2 regions of the Gluconacetobacter brunescens genome follow, and region 1 is predicted to be linked to the other one. Evidence: predicted binding sites of a transcription regulator. Region 1 holds the regulator's gene; the other holds the start of a gene.

Region 1 (7,474 bases):
AGGCCCCGGCCTCGCGCAGCACGGTCGTCTCCACCGCGCCCAGAGCGGCGGGCAGGACATGCGGCATGGACTCGACCAGTTGCAGCGAGGTGGCCATGTTCGCCACCGATTTCATGCCGATATGCGCCGCCAGACGGATCGTCACCAGATTGCGCGACTCCCGCAGCGCGTCATGCAGGGTGGTCGGGCCCCAGAAATCCTTCTCGTAATTGTTCGGATGCCAGGTGCCGTACGACACCGGGGAATCGTCGAATTTCTGCGACGGCGAAATTCCCTGCTCCATCGCCGTCAGATAGACGAACGGCTTGAAGGACGATCCAGGCTGGCGCAGCGCCTGGGTCGCGCGGTTGAACTGCGACTGGCCGAACGACCAGCCGCCCACCATCGCCAGAACCCGGCCCGTTCGCACATCCAGCGTCACCAGCGCGCCCTCGACCTTGGGCACCTGCCGCAGCGCGACCCCGCCACCATCGGCCTGGGGCTCGACCATCAGCACATCGCCCGCGCGGGGCGCGCGCCAGCGGCGCATCCAGGCCATGTCGCGGGCCAGCAGCCGGCCGCCGCGCGGCTCGGCATGCGCCGCCGGCCCTTCCAGCCAGCCGATCTCCCCCGTCGATGGCGAGAGCAGAACCCCCAGCCGCCAGGACTCCAGCATGCCGGGCGGCCGCGCCGTGCCCGCCAGGGCCGGCACCCACTGGCCGGCATCCGCGCCCGACGCAACATCGTCCAGATGCGCCACCGGCCCGCGCCAGCCGCCATGATCATGGTCATAGCTCATCAGCCCGTCGCGCACGGCAGCGGTGGCAACCTGCTGCAAATGCGGGTCCATGCTGGTATGCACCAGCAGACCACCCTGCATCGTGGTGTCCTGCCCGTAACGCTCGATCAGTTCGCGGCGCACTTCCTCGCCAAACCATTCCGAGCCGGGGGCCGGGCCGGGCCGGGTGAAGGCCTGCGGCACCAGCGGCTCGGCCTGCGCCAGCCGCGCCTGCTCCTCGGTGATGGCACCGATCTCGACCATCTGCTGCAACACGAGGTTGCGCCGGGCCAGGGCGGCATCGGGGAAGCGATAGGGATTGTAGTTGGAAGGCGATTTCGGCAACGCGCCCAGGAACGCGGCCTGCGCGTCGTCCAGCTGGTCCAGCGGCTTGTTGAAATAGGTCTGCGCCGCCGCGCCGACACCGTATGCGCCCGCGCCCAGATAGATCTCGTTCAGGTAGATTTCGAGGATCTTGTCCTTGGACAGGGTCTGTTCGATACGGATCGCCAGCAGGGCCTCCTTGGCCTTGCGCTCCAGCGACAATGTCTGTTTCGAGCCCAGCAGCATGATGCGCGCCACCTGCTGGGTGATCGTCGAGGCGCCGATCGGCCGGTGCCCCTTGCTCATCGTCAGGTCGGTCAGCCCCGCGCGGAGGATCGCGAACGGATTGACGCCGCCATGGGTATAGAATTTCTGGTCTTCGGTCGCGATGACGGCATTCTTCACCCGCGCCGGAATGGCCGAATAGGGCACGAAGATACGCCGTTCCGCCGCCAGTTCCGCCATCACCCGGTCATCGCCGGAATACAGGCGGCTCATCACCGGCGGCTGGTAGGTGCGCAGCCCGTCCACCGTCGGCAGATCAGCCACCAGTTGCTCGTATTTCGTCCAGACGACCAGCCCACCGGCCAGCGAGACCAACAGCAGCACCGCCGCCCCCCCGCCCAGCAACCTGCGCACCAGCCGGAAACGCGGCCGGCGCGGGCCGCCACCCGGTCCCGTCAGGCCGAAGCCGCGTCGCGGCGGGCGCGGGGCCGCGCCGTCCGTGGCATTGCCTCCGATGCGCGAGGTGACAAGCAGCCGGCCGTCACGGCCTGATCCGTTACGAAAAATCATCCAGGGTCCAGTGGGCGAAGGGCAAGGAAACGAGATCCGTCACGACGGGCACCGACGGAGCGGGACACGGGCAAAGACGCCTCTCCTAGCATTCCCGGGCCCCGGCGTCGCCCCCCGCGCGGCGCGTCAACCACCTGCCTGACGCTGCCATTCCGCGCGCCCCTCCTGCTCCAGGCGCGTGAAAACGGCATCGTCCAGCACCAGTCCGGCGGCGGCCACGTTCTCCTCGACATGCTCGGGGCTGCTGGTGCCGGGGATCGGCAGCATCACCGGGGCGCGGCGCAGCAGCCATGCCAGCGCCACCTGCCCCGGCGTGGCGCCCAGATCGCGCGCCACCCGGTCCAGCACGCCGCCCTCGCGGGCCAGCGACCCCGCCGCCAGCGGCGCCCAGGGAATGAAGCCGATCCCCTGCCCGGCGCAATAATCCAGCACCGCCTCGGAAGCGCGGTTGACCAGGTTATAGCGGTTCTGCACCGTCGCGACCGGGAAGAAGCGCCGGGCCCGCTCGATCATCTCCACCGGCACCTCCGAGAGGCCGACATGGCGGATCAGCCCTTCCTCGCGCATCGCGGCGATCACCTCGAACTGCGTCTCCGGCGTGCAATCCGGCCCCACCCGATGCAACTGCCACAAATCGATGCAGTCCACCCCGAGGCGGCGCATGCTCATCAGCACGCACTGGCGCAGATAGTTCGGATTGCCCACCGGGCGCCAGATGTCGGGCCCATGGCGCGTATGCCCGCCCTTGGTCGCGATATGCAGGCCGGTATAGGGATGCAGGGCGGCGTGGATCAGATCCTCGCTGACATAGGGCCCATAGGCATCGGCGGTGTCGATCAGCGTCACGCCGCAGGCCGCCGCGCGGCGCAACGTGTCCAGCGCCCGGTCGCGGTCAGGCGGGTCGCCCCAGATTCCGCGCCCGGTAATACGCATGGCGCCGAACCCCAGGCGCGCGACGGGCAGATCGCCGCCGATCAGGAATGTGCCGGCCTGGCGAGCATCGGGACGGGGCATGAAAACGCTCCTCAAACATGCGCGCCAGGGCGGAAACGAAGGGCCAGACCCTGGCAGCTAGGGCAAGAAGATGGCGGCACCAAGGCAGCCGGTTTTCCCACCTGCCTGATGAAAAATGGCTCCCAAATCTCGGCCCGGACACGTGGGCTGGTGAGCGAGAGCGGCCCGCAGGGCCGCGCCCGTCGCGTGTTTCCGAGCACCGAAGCGGAGCGGCCTTGATGGCCGTGAGCATCGGAGCGCAGGAAACGCGCGTCGGATCGCCGCCAGCGCGCGTGTCCGGGCCGAGATTTAGCCGAGCATTCTGCCTATGACGCGGGCAGTATAATCCACCACCGGGATGATGCGCCCATAATTGAGGCGCGTGGGGCCGATAACGCCGATCGCACCCACGATCCGGTTGCTGTCGGTCCGCGCCGGGGCCACCACCACCGAGGTGCCGGAAAGCCCGAACAGGCCGCTTTCGGCCCCGATGAAGATCCGCACACCGTCCGATTCCTGGGCCAGTTCCAGCAGGCGCAGCATCGTCTCCTGCGTTTCCAGCCGCTCGAACAGCATCTGGATGGTGGAAAGGCGCTCGATCTCGGTCACGTCGGCCAGCAGGCGCGCCTGCCCGCGCACGAACAGCGTGCCGCCGCGATCGACGTCGCTCCACGTCGCCAGACCGCTGGCCACGATCTCGGCCGTCAGATGGTGCAGTTCGCTGCGATTGGCGCTCATGTCCGCGCTGACATGCGTGCGCAGATCCTCCAGCGACCGGCCGGCCAGTTGGGCGTTGAGATAGTTCCCCGCCTCGACCAGCGCCGAGGGCGGCAGGCCGATCGGGGTCTCGATCACCCGGTTCTCCACCTGCCCGTCCGCGCCCACCAGGATCACCAGCGCCCGCCGGGGGCCGAGGGCGACGAACTCGATATGTTTCACCGCCCCGTCGCCCTTGGGCGCCAGCACCAGCCCGGCAGCGGAAGACAGGCCGGACAGCATCGACGACGCCTCGGCCAGCGTGTCCTGCAACGAGCGGCCGCGCATCTCCAGCGAGTTGGTGATGGTCTCGCGCTCGTCCTCGCTCAGGCTGCCGAATTGCAGCAGCCCGTCCACGAACAGCCGCACCCCCTTTTCCGTCGGCAGCCGGCCGGCCGAGGCATGGGGCGAAAACAGCAGCCCGGCCTCGGTCAGGTCCGCCATCACGTTGCGGATAGTGGCGGGCGAGAGCGGCAGCGGCAGGCGCCGCGACAGCGTGCGCGACCCGACCGGCTCGCCGGTTTCGACATATTGTTCGACGATCTCGCGCAGGATCGCCGCCGAACGGGCATCCAGCCCCGGTGGCAGGGCCGGACGGGAAGACAGGGTGCCGGGATTCATCCTGCTTGAAGCCTCCACGTTCGAGGCCGGCCGACGCCGGCGGAATTGGTCACTATAAATCTGGAAGCTCCGGACGGCCATGACAAGCATCGGGCTGGCTATTCTCCCCCGGCTCGGGCTATGCCCGCGCTTTCGGCGGCCCGCCCCGGAATGCCCTGCCTGTCGATGCGGAGTATCGTTTGCCCATGACCACCCGCCCCTCGGGCCGCGCCGCCGACGCGCTGCGCCCCGTCTCCATCGAAACCGGCTTCGCCCGCCACGCCGAGGGATCGGCCCTGATCCGCATGGGCGGCACCGAGGTGCTGTGCGCCGCCAGTGTCGAACCCCGCGTGCCGCCCTTCCTGCGCGGCCAGGGCAAGGGCTGGGTCACGGCCGAATACGGCATGCTGCCCCGCGCCACCCACACGCGCGGCGCGCGCGAGGCCGCGAAGGGCAAGCAGTCGGGCCGCACGCAGGAAATCCAGCGCCTGATCGGCCGCTCGCTGCGCGCGGTGACCGACCTGGGCGCACTGGGCGAAATCTCGATCACCGTCGATTGCGATGTGCTGAACGCCGATGGCGGCACCCGCTGCGCCTCCATCACCGGCGCCTGGGTCGCCCTGCGGCTGGCGCTTGAAAAACTGGTGCGCAACCGCGTGCTGGCCCGCGTGCCGCTCACGGCACAGGTCGCCGCCATCTCCTGCGGCCTGACCGAGGCCGGCGCGGTGCTGGACCTCGATTACGACGAAGACAGCACGGCCGCCGCCGACGCCAATTTCGTCCTCACCGAGGCCGGCGGCATCGTCGAGATCCAGGGCACGGCCGAACAGGCCCCATTCTCGCAGGCCCAGTTCGAGGCCCTGATGCGGCTGGCGCAGGCCGGCACCACGCATCTGTTCGCCGCCCAGCTCGCAGCAATCGACAAAGCCCTCGGCGCGCGGAGCGACGCATCGTGAGCGGCGCGGACGCACACCGCCTGGCCCCTGGCACACGGCTGGTCCTGGCCAGCCACAACAAGGGTAAGCTGGCGGAATTCGATGCCCTGCTGGGCGGCTATGGCATCACCATCGTCTCGGCCGGACAGCTCGGCCTGCCCGAACCCGAGGAAACCGCCGACAGCTTCGCCGGCAACGCGGCGCTCAAGGCCGTGGCGGCGGCAAAGGCCAGCGGCCTGCCGGCGCTGGCCGACGATTCCGGCCTGTGCGTCGCCGCCCTGGGCGGCGCACCGGGGATCTATTCCGCCCGCTGGGCCGGTCCCGACAAGGATTTCCCCGGTGCCATGGCCCGCATCCACGAAGCCATCGGCGATGACACGGACCGCTCGGCCTGGTTCATCTCCGTCCTGTGCCTCGCCTGGCCCGACGGCACCATCCGCACGTTCGAAGGCCGGATCGACGGACAGATCGCCTGGCCGCCCCGTGGCACCCACGGCCATGGCTACGACCCGATCTTCACCCCGGAAGGCGAGATGCGCACCTTCGCCGAGATGCCGGAGGCTGAGAAGAACGCCATCAGCCACCGCGCCCGCGCCTTCGCCGCCTTCAAGGCCGCCTGCCTGCCGGAGGAATAGCCTCCGCAAGGGCGTTGCCCTTGACCCACCAAAGGGCGAAGCCCTTTGGAAACCCAGTCGTTATCGGCGGAAACGCGAACGGGCCCCGAAGGGGCCCGTTCTAACCGTTCCGATAATCTGCCGGCTCAGCGCCCAGTCATGATGCGGTCAACCAGTTGACCGACCGTCGGCACGAATCCGTTGGCGTAGAACGGGTCGGTGGCAAAGCGCCACGCATTCGTGCCGCCGAACATCAGGTTGTTGTCCATCACCCCGTCGTCGCCTTCCGGCCCCGCATGGGCAATGGCCTGAAGCGTCTTCTGGATGCAGAACGAGCGCGGATCGGCCTTGTGCCCGTTGGAATAATCCGGGCCCCGCTGGCTCCAGTTCGAGAAGCGGCATTCCGACAGGCAGCCCATGCACGCCACCTGGTCGGCCAGAATCTCCCGCGCCTTCTCCGGCGTGACGAAGATCAGGGTCGAATCCGGGGTGCGCATGGCCTCGGTAAAGCCCTCGCGCTCCCACAGCCGGACATGCTCGCGGTCGGCCTCGGTCATGAAGACCTGCCGGCCACGCGCCCCGACGCCATAGGCGGCCGTATGTTCGCCCACCGGTTCGGTGGAGAAGGCAACCTGCCGCTCGGACCGCCCCTGCAATTCCCGCAGGAAAGGATTGTTGACCGCGGAAGAATAGAACCCCGTCGGCGAGAAACGGTTCAGGAACACGTCACCCTTCTTCAGGGTCAGCAGCCTGCGCTTCCACGCATCGGGGATCGGGCTCTCCCGCGTCAGCAGCGGCCGGGTGCCGAACTGGAAGGCGATCGGCCCGAGTTCGGGATTGTCGATCCAGTCTTCCCATTCCTCCAGGCACCACACACCGCCGGCCATGATGATCGGCGTCTCATGCAGGCCGAAGCCGCGCATGACCTGGCGCAGCGCCAGCACGCGCGGGAACGGGTCCTCGGGATTGAGCGGATTTTCGCTGTTCGACAGGCCATTATGCCCGCCGGCCCGCCACGGGTCTTCGTACACCACCCCGCCCAGTCCGTCGGGATTCTTGTGGAACGAACGCTTCCACAGGGCACTGAACGCCCGCGCGGACGACACGATGGGATAATAATGGATGCCGAACCGCGCCGCGATTTCCGACAGGCGATAGGGCATGCCGGCACCACAGGTCAGGCCATGGATCAGGCCCGGCGCACCTTCCAGCACACCCAGGATAACATCCTCGGCGCCGCCCATCTCCCACAGGATGTTGGCATGCACGCGTCCGCGCCCACCGGACAGGTCATGCGCGATCCGCGCCTGCGCAATGCCGCCGGCAATGGCATAGGCAATCAGTTCCTGCTGCCGCTCGCGCCGGCTGCGGCCGTGATAGACCTGCGGAACATATCGTCCCTCAGCGTCATATGAATCGGCATTGACGATCGAGACCGTGCCGGCGCCGCCCGCCGCCGCCCAATGTCCGGACGATATGCCGGTCGAAACCGACACGCCCTTTCCACCCTCGATCAGCGGCAGGACATCCACCCCGCCCATGCGGATCGCATTGATCGCCTTCATCACTACCCTATCGTCCTCGCGCGGCCCCAAAGGACCGGCGTCTCGTCCATACGTGCCCCGCGCCTCACGGGCGGGGCCGCGGCGGTGGAGCAGGCTGCCCCACCGCCGACCGGCTTCAGCGTGCCGGCGGCCGAG
Region 2 (7,474 bases), 1.5 Mb from region 1:
GAAGCGCCGCCTGGACGATCTGGTGGTGGGCGACGCCAGGCTGGAATCGCCGCTGGATGCCGTGTTGCAGGCCGCCCACGCCCTGCCCGCGCCCGGCTGGTCCGGCCGTCTGGCCAGCATGCTGCGCGCCGCCATGCCCTCCCCACCCGGCGAGGACCAGACAGCCACCGACGCATCGCCCCCCGCGCGCGACACCCTGCCCAATCCCTGCGAACAGTTCCTGCACCTGCTGGCCTGCCAGGTCCTCGCCCGCAGCCGCGCCGGCGACCCCGCCCAGCCTTTCGCCATGCCAGGCGCCATCGAATGCGACCTGCACCCGCTGGCCGAGGACGTAACGCCGGCCGCAAACACGCTGGCGCGGGCACTGGACCGGCTGTCGGTCGCCCTGCGCACCCTGGTCGACCGGCTGCTGGAACGGCTGGACGACGAATCGGGCGACCTCGACCCCGCCACCCGCGAGCGGATCGAGGCCGCGGTCCGCACAATGCGCCGCCGGGCCCTCAGCCGCGTCGACGGCTGGAGCGCGATGCTGCGCGCGATCGGCGAGACCCGTGACGGCACGCAGCTCGGCGCTCCGCAATATGTCGATTTCATCCGCATGGACCGCCGCGAGGGCCAGCGCCCCGGCGAGCAGGATGTCGGGCTGCACCGCCACTGGCTGGACCCGACCATCCCCTTCGCCACCGTACTGGCCGCCCCGGCCCATGGCGTCCTGATCACCTCTGCCACCCTGCGCGACGAAAACGCCAGGGACGACCCGGAGGAAGCCGAACGCGCGTGGGAAGCCGCCGAGGCCCGGACCGGCGCCAGCCACCTGCCCTCGCCCGCGCTGCGCGCCTCGCTGGCCAGCCCGTTCGATTACCGCCAGCAGAGCCGCGCCTTCGTCGTCACCGACGTGGCCCATGACGATATCGGCGCGCTGGCCGCCGCCTATCGCACGCTGTTCCTGGCCGCCGGCGGCGGCGGACTGGGCCTGTTTACCGCGATTTCCCGCCTGCGCGCCGTGCATAAGCGGCTGTCGCAACCGCTGGAGGAAGCGGGCCTCCCGCTTTACGCCCAGCATGTCGACGGCATGGATAATGCCACGCTGGTCGATATCTTCCGCTCGGAGGAAAATTCCTGCCTGCTGGGCACGGATGCGATGCGCGACGGCGTGGATGTGCCGGGCAACGCGCTGCGTCTGGTGGTGTTCGAGCGCGTGCCGTGGCCCCGCCCCGATATCCTGCATCGCGAGCGCCGCACGCACCTGTCGCATGGGGCGCCGGGTGAATATGACGACCGGATCGCGCGCCTGCGCCTGCGCCAGGCCTTCGGCCGGCTGATCCGCAGTTCGGGCGATCGGGGCGCATTCGTGCTGCTCGACCGCCGGGCGCCGTCACGGCTGATGTCGGCCTTCCCCGAGGGGGTCGCCGTCCGCCGGGCCGGCCTGGCCGAGACCGCGCGGGAACTGGAAGCGTTCCTGCGCGCCTCGGCGGACGGAGAGCACGCAAGGCCCCCCGCCCCGTAATCCTGCCGTCAGAGCGGCTTGAGGTTCGACGCCGCCGCCTTGCCGCGCTCGGTCACGACGTCATAGCTGACGCGCTGGTTCTCGTTCAGGCCCCGCAGACCCGCCGCCTGAACGGCCGTGATGTGCACGAACACATCCTTGCCCCCGTCCTCGGGCATGATGAAGCCAAAACCCTTGGTTGCGTTGAACCACTTCACGGTACCGGTCGCCATAGTCACTTCGTCCCTTGTTGCCGGCATGATGCCGCTCGATCGATGTCTGCCCGACACGCGATACCCGACGGGCTGCCCGCCGACGACCAGCATCGATCCAGATGCGGTTATGGGCGCACGAACCCGGCCAGTTTGTCAAACCATCCGGGTATCGGGTGTTCAAAAAATCATGACATCACTGAAAGTCCATGATGAACATCCGGTGGCTCGGTCCTGCATGCGCCGGACCAGGCCGAGATCGGACGCCGACAGGAAATGAGGGCGGCCGAGAAAGCCCGGAAAGCCGCCAAGAAGGCGATCACGCGACAGGGGCGCGCGTATTGGCTTTCAATTCGATTGCGCTATGATCCGAGGATACAAAATGTCATATTTTGTAAACTCAACGCCATCTGAAGCAGAAATACAGTCATGAAGTTTGATGCACAACGTGCCCTTGTTGTCTACGCAGGCGCTTTAACTTTAGTTGTGGCGTGGGGAACCTTAACATCTCCTGGCCTATTTAACAAATCAGTCAATTTTAAGACTATTGATGTAGGACGAATTAATATTCGCGAGCCTGATGGAACCTTGCGCATGACGATCGCAAGCAGTGCCCAGGCTCCCGGATTAATCGTAGACGCGAAAGAATATCCTCGCCCCGACCGCCGGATGGCCGGGATGCTGTTTTTCAACGACGAAGGAACAGAAAACGGTGGCCTGATTTTTGCGGGAAAGAAAGAAAATGGAACAGTCTCCAGTGGAGGAAGTCTGACTTTCGACCGATATCATCAGGATCAGGTCATACAATTGCTGGGCATCGAAGACGGGCAACAACGCACCGCGGGTCTGATCGTGAATGATCAGCCGGAGAAATACGAGGATTTTGCTGCCGCTGACCGGGCCAGTCATTTGCCGCCGGAGCAGCAGGAAGCTGCTTATCGTGCCGCGAATGTCGGCGGTACACAGCGGGCATTTGTCGGACGTGCGACCGATAAATCGTCCGAAGTCGTGTTGCGGGATGCTGCTGGTCGCAAGCGCCTTGTCATGAAGGTGAGTGAAGAGGGCAAGGCCTCGATCAATTTTCTCGATGAAACAGGAAAGATCACCCGGACGGTTACGCCTGACGACACTGACGGCGGGCACGAACAACATTGACGATCTCGATGTCGCCCCGACGGCCTTCTTCGGGCTCTGCCACAAGGAACGCCCCAGCCGATAAAACAAAAAAAAGCCGCCCGCGAACGGACGGCTCCTTTCCTGCCGGATAAAGCGGCTTCCGGCCCGGGCACAGGGCCCGGACCGACAGGCTGATGGATCAGAAATCCATGTCGCCCATGCCACCCATGCCGCCGCCGGGGGCCGGCGGGGCCTTCTTTTCCGGCTTCTCGGCCACCATCGCTTCGGTGGTGATCAGCAGGCCGGCAACCGACGCCGCATCCTGCAGCGCGGTACGGACAACCTTGGTCGGGTCGATGATACCGGCCGCGACCAGATCCTTGTAATCGCCGATCTGGGCGTCGAAGCCATAGTTGTAGTCGCTGACTTCCAGCACCTTGCCGGCGATCACCGCACCGTCTTCACCCGCATTGTGGGCGATCTGGCGCAGCGGAGCCTGGAGGGCCTTGCGGATGATCTCCGCACCGACGCGCTGGTCGTCATTGTGGAAATGCAGGTGGCTCAGCGCGGTCGACGCACGCGCAAGCGCGGTGCCACCACCCGGAACGATGCCTTCCTCGACGGCGGCGCGGGTCGCATGCAGCGCATCGTCGACGCGATCCTTGCGCTCCTTCACCTCGACCTCGGTCGAGCCACCGACGCGGATGACGGCAACGCCACCGGCCAGCTTCGCCAGACGCTCCTGCAGCTTCTCACGGTCGTAGTCCGAGGAGGTCTCCTCGATCTGCGCGCGGATCTGCGAGCAACGGCCCTTGATGTCGTCGGACGAACCGGCGCCCTCGACGATCGTGGTGTTTTCCTTCTCGATCCGGACCTTCTTCGCGCGGCCCAGCATCGCCAGGGTCACGGTTTCCAGCTTGATGCCCAGATCTTCGCTGATCACCTGGCCACCGGTCAGGATCGCGATGTCTTCCAGCATCGCCTTGCGACGATCACCGAAGCCCGGCGCCTTGACGGCAGCGATCTTCAGGCCGCCACGCAGCTTGTTGACGACCAGGGTCGCCAGCGCCTCGCCATCGACGTCTTCCGCCAGGATCAGCAGCGGACGGCCCGACTGCACGACGCTCTCGAGCAGCGGCAGCATCGGCTGAAGCGACGAGAGCTTCTTCTCGTGGATCAGGATGTAGGGGTTGTCCAGATCGGCGATCATCTTCTCCGCATTCGTGATGAAATACGGGGAGATATAGCCGCGATCGAACTGCATGCCCTCGACGACGTCCAGCTCGGTGTGCAGGCCCTTGGCCTCTTCCACCGTGATGACGCCCTCGCTGCCGACCTTCTGCATGGCCTGCGAGATCATCTCGCCGATCTCGGTCTCGCCGTTGGCAGAGATCGTGCCGACCTGCGCCGTTTCGGCCGGGGTCGTGATCTTCTTGGTGTTCTTCTTCAGCTCTTCGACGACCGCCTTCACGGCCTTGTCGACGCCGCGCTTCAGGTCCATCGGGTTCATGCCGGCGGCCACGGCCTTGGCACCCTCGCGGATGATGGCCTGGGCCAGCACGGTCGCCGTCGTCGTGCCGTCACCGGCCACGTCGTTGGTCTTCGAGGCCACTTCGCGCACCATCTGGGCGCCCATGTTCTCGAACTTGTCGGCCAGCTCGATTTCCTTGGCGACCGACACACCGTCCTTCGTGATGCGGGGTGCGCCGAAGCTCTTGTCGAGCACGACGTTCCGGCCCTTCGGGCCCAGAGTCACCTTCACCGCGTCGGCCAGAATGTCCACGCCCCGCAGCATGCGCTGGCGTGCGTCACCGCCGAACTTTACGTCCTTGGCTGCCATTTTAGAATTCTCCTGTAGGAAACCCGTTAATCAGAAAGGAAAGAGGAAGGACCTCAGGCGATCACGCCCATGATGTCGCTTTCCTTCATGATCAGCAGCTCCTCGCCATTGATCTTGACCTCGGTGCCCGACCATTTGCCGAACAGCACCTTGTCGCCCGCCTTCACGTCGAGGGCGACGATCTGTCCCTGCTCGTTCCGAGCGCCGGGGCCGACCGAGATCACCTCGCCCTCCATCGGCTTTTCCTTGGCGGTGTCGGGGATGATGATGCCGCCAGCCGTCTTCTCTTCGCCGGTCAGGCGACGGACGACCACACGGTCATGCAGGGGCCGAAAATTCGTCATTATGGATCGCTCCACGTCTAAAAAAGGTAACGCCCTTGAATAAGCAACGCCACCGGGTTGGCACGCGCGCCAGAGCCGCGTCGCTTTAGCACTCCCCTAGCGAGAGTGCCAACAAACAGGTAGGTGCCCACCCCGCCCATGTCAACGCTTTGGCAGCACTTTCTTTCGACGACTGCCAAGTTTCTGGGAATAAAAGAATTTTTCTTGAAATTCCCATACCCGCTCCCGCAGGCTGGCGCTGTAGCCCAACTGTCGATCCAGCGAGGTGTCCATGTCCCTCCGGCTCCAGCTCAACGACTACCGCCTGACGACCGCCGAAATCCTCTATCGCCTTCCCGACCACCCGACCCTGCTCCAGACCTATATCTGGCAGGAGCTCGACCTGGCGCCGTCCTATCCGCAACTCCGCCGGTTCCTCGATTTCTGGACCCGCTCGCTGGAGGGGCAACTGCACTCGGTCAGGGTGGCGCAGCAGGGCCCGATCGCCCTGCCGGCCCTGCGCCACGCCACGACGTGCCTCACGCTCCATTGACCGCAAGGGCCCTGACAGGCTCGCAAGCGCACATCACGCCTGCCCGTCCTGCTCGGGCCCGGAGGCAAGCTGGGCACCGTCCAGCGCCCGCCGGGCCCGTTCGGCCTCCAGCCGCTCGCGGTCGCGTTCGGCCAGCGTCCTGCCGTGCAGCGCACGATTCGTCGCCGCAATGGCGGCCTGGTCCGCGCGGATCTTGCGCTTGCGCGCCTGTCGCAGGTTGACGATTTCAGCCATGGCGCCACTCTACCGGCCGATATCGGGACAGAAAAGGACCTGCCTCATGGGCCAGACCATCACCCTGACCGCCACAGACGGCCATACGCTCTCCGCCTACACCGCCGGCCCGGCCGACGCCCCCCGCGCGCTGGTGGTGGTGCAGGAGATTTTCGGCGTCAATCATCATATCCGCGCCGTCGCCGACTCCTTCGCCGCCGACGGTTACCGCGTCATCGCCCCCGCCCTGTTCGACCGCGCGGAACGCGGCGTGGAACTGGCCTACGACCAGGACGGCGTGCAGAAGGGCCTGAAACTGCGCGCCGCGATCCCGCCCGAAGACACGCTGCTCGACATCGCCGCCGCCGCGCGGGCCCTGGCGCTGGAGCCGGCCCATATCGGCATCATCGGCTATTGCTGGGGCGGCACCATCGCCTGGCAGGCCGCCTGCCGCACCAACGCCTTCGGCGCGGCGGTCGGCTGGTACGGCGGCGGCATCGCCGCCGAGCGCACCCTGGTGCCGCACTGCCCGGTGGAACTGCATTTCGGCGAGACCGACGGTTCGATCCCGCTCTCCGACATCGCCGCCATCCGCGCCGCCCACCCCGACCTGCCGATCTACACCTACCCGGACGCCGGCCACGGCTTCGGCTGCTCGGAACGCGCCAGCTTCAACGCGGCGGCGGCGGACCTCGCCCGCGCCCGCAGCCTGGCCTTCTTCAACCAGCTACTGTGAGACCACAATCACAGGGGCGCCGGAGCAAGTGTCCCGGCGCCCCCTCGACCAGGATCACCCGCGCGAGAGCACGCGCCCGGCAATGGTCTCCAGCCTGGCCAGCAGGGCCGGGTCGCGCTTGTCCGGCGCGGTGATCAGCGCATGCTCCAGCGCCCGGTCGCACCCGGCCGGGCACAGCCCGCGCGGACGGCCCAGGGTCGGGATCACCGACCTGACCAGCGCCCGGGCGCGGTCGGCGTTCGACAGCATGACCTTCACCACGGCATCGACCGTCACGCTGTCATGGTCCGGGTGCCAGCAATCGTAATCGGTCACCATGGCCACGGTCGCGTAACAGATCTCGGCCTCGCGGGCCAGCTTGGCCTCCGGCATGTTGGTCATGCCCACCACCGAGCAGCCCCAGGAACGGTAAAGATTGCTCTCCGCCTTGGTCGAGAATTGCGGCCCTTCCATCACCAGGTAGGTGCCGCCGCGCGTCACATCCAGCTTCAGGTCCCGCGCCGCCGCTTCCAGCACGTCGCCGATGCGCGGGCACAGCGGGTCGGCCACCGACACATGGGCCACGCAGCCGGTGTCGAAGAAGCTCTTCTCGCGCGCGAAAGACCGGTCGATGAATTGGTCGATGATGACGAAATGCCCCGGCGGCAGTTCCTCCTTCAGCGACCCCACGGCCGACAGCGACACGATGTCGGTCACGCCCGACATCTTCAGCGCCGCGATATTGGCGCGATAGTTCAGGCGCGACGGCGGGATCGGGTGCCCCCGCCCGTGGCGCGGCAGGAACACGCAGCGCACGCCATCCAGCCGGCCGAACAGCAACTGGTCGGACGGCAGGCCCCACGGGGTTTCGACCGTGCGCCACTCCTTGTCTTCCAGCCCGTCGATATCATACAGGCCCGACCCGCCGATCAGGCCGATCACGGGTTCGATGGCGTCCTGCGCAGACGAAAGGGGGGCGGTTTCAGTGGACATCGGACCAGACTCTCCGTTTCAGA

The links. Region 1 encodes HrcA, which represses chaperone genes, less so after heat shock. Its sites were predicted from a motif close to GTTNGCACTCNCNNNNNGNGAGTGCNAAC; they were not measured.
Region 2: ACMAUO_RS03645 (co-chaperone GroES) is a predicted target of HrcA. The motif match lies at 5,083-5,111, and genes of this name have one in related genera.

Annotation. Positions count from the first base shown of each region.
Region 1 is NZ_JBLHEN010000001.1:2,351,109-2,358,582, forward strand. It holds gene ACMAUO_RS10455 (penicillin-binding protein 1A) at 1-1,876, opposite strand, end outside; gene ACMAUO_RS10460 (aldo/keto reductase) at 2,003-2,890, opposite strand; gene hrcA (heat-inducible transcriptional repressor HrcA) at 3,179-4,246, opposite strand; gene rph (ribonuclease PH) at 4,432-5,181, shown strand; gene rdgB (RdgB/HAM1 family non-canonical purine NTP pyrophosphatase) at 5,178-5,795, shown strand; gene ACMAUO_RS10480 (NAD(P)H-dependent flavin oxidoreductase) at 5,921-7,339, opposite strand; gene pnp (polyribonucleotide nucleotidyltransferase) at 7,455-7,474, opposite strand, start outside.
Region 2 is NZ_JBLHEN010000001.1:832,347-839,820, forward strand. It holds gene ACMAUO_RS03625 (ATP-dependent DNA helicase) at 1-1,507, shown strand, start outside; gene ACMAUO_RS03630 (cold-shock protein) at 1,516-1,719, opposite strand; gene ACMAUO_RS03635 (hypothetical protein) at 2,128-2,853, shown strand; gene groL (chaperonin GroEL) at 3,014-4,654, opposite strand; gene ACMAUO_RS03645 (co-chaperone GroES) at 4,708-4,998, opposite strand; gene ACMAUO_RS03650 (hypothetical protein) at 5,140-5,271, opposite strand; gene ACMAUO_RS03655 (usg protein) at 5,270-5,530, shown strand; gene ACMAUO_RS03660 (DUF4169 family protein) at 5,564-5,764, opposite strand; gene ACMAUO_RS03665 (dienelactone hydrolase family protein) at 5,811-6,479, shown strand; gene ACMAUO_RS03670 (S-methyl-5'-thioadenosine phosphorylase) at 6,534-7,451, opposite strand; gene ACMAUO_RS03675 (cytochrome c1) at 7,441-7,474, opposite strand, start outside.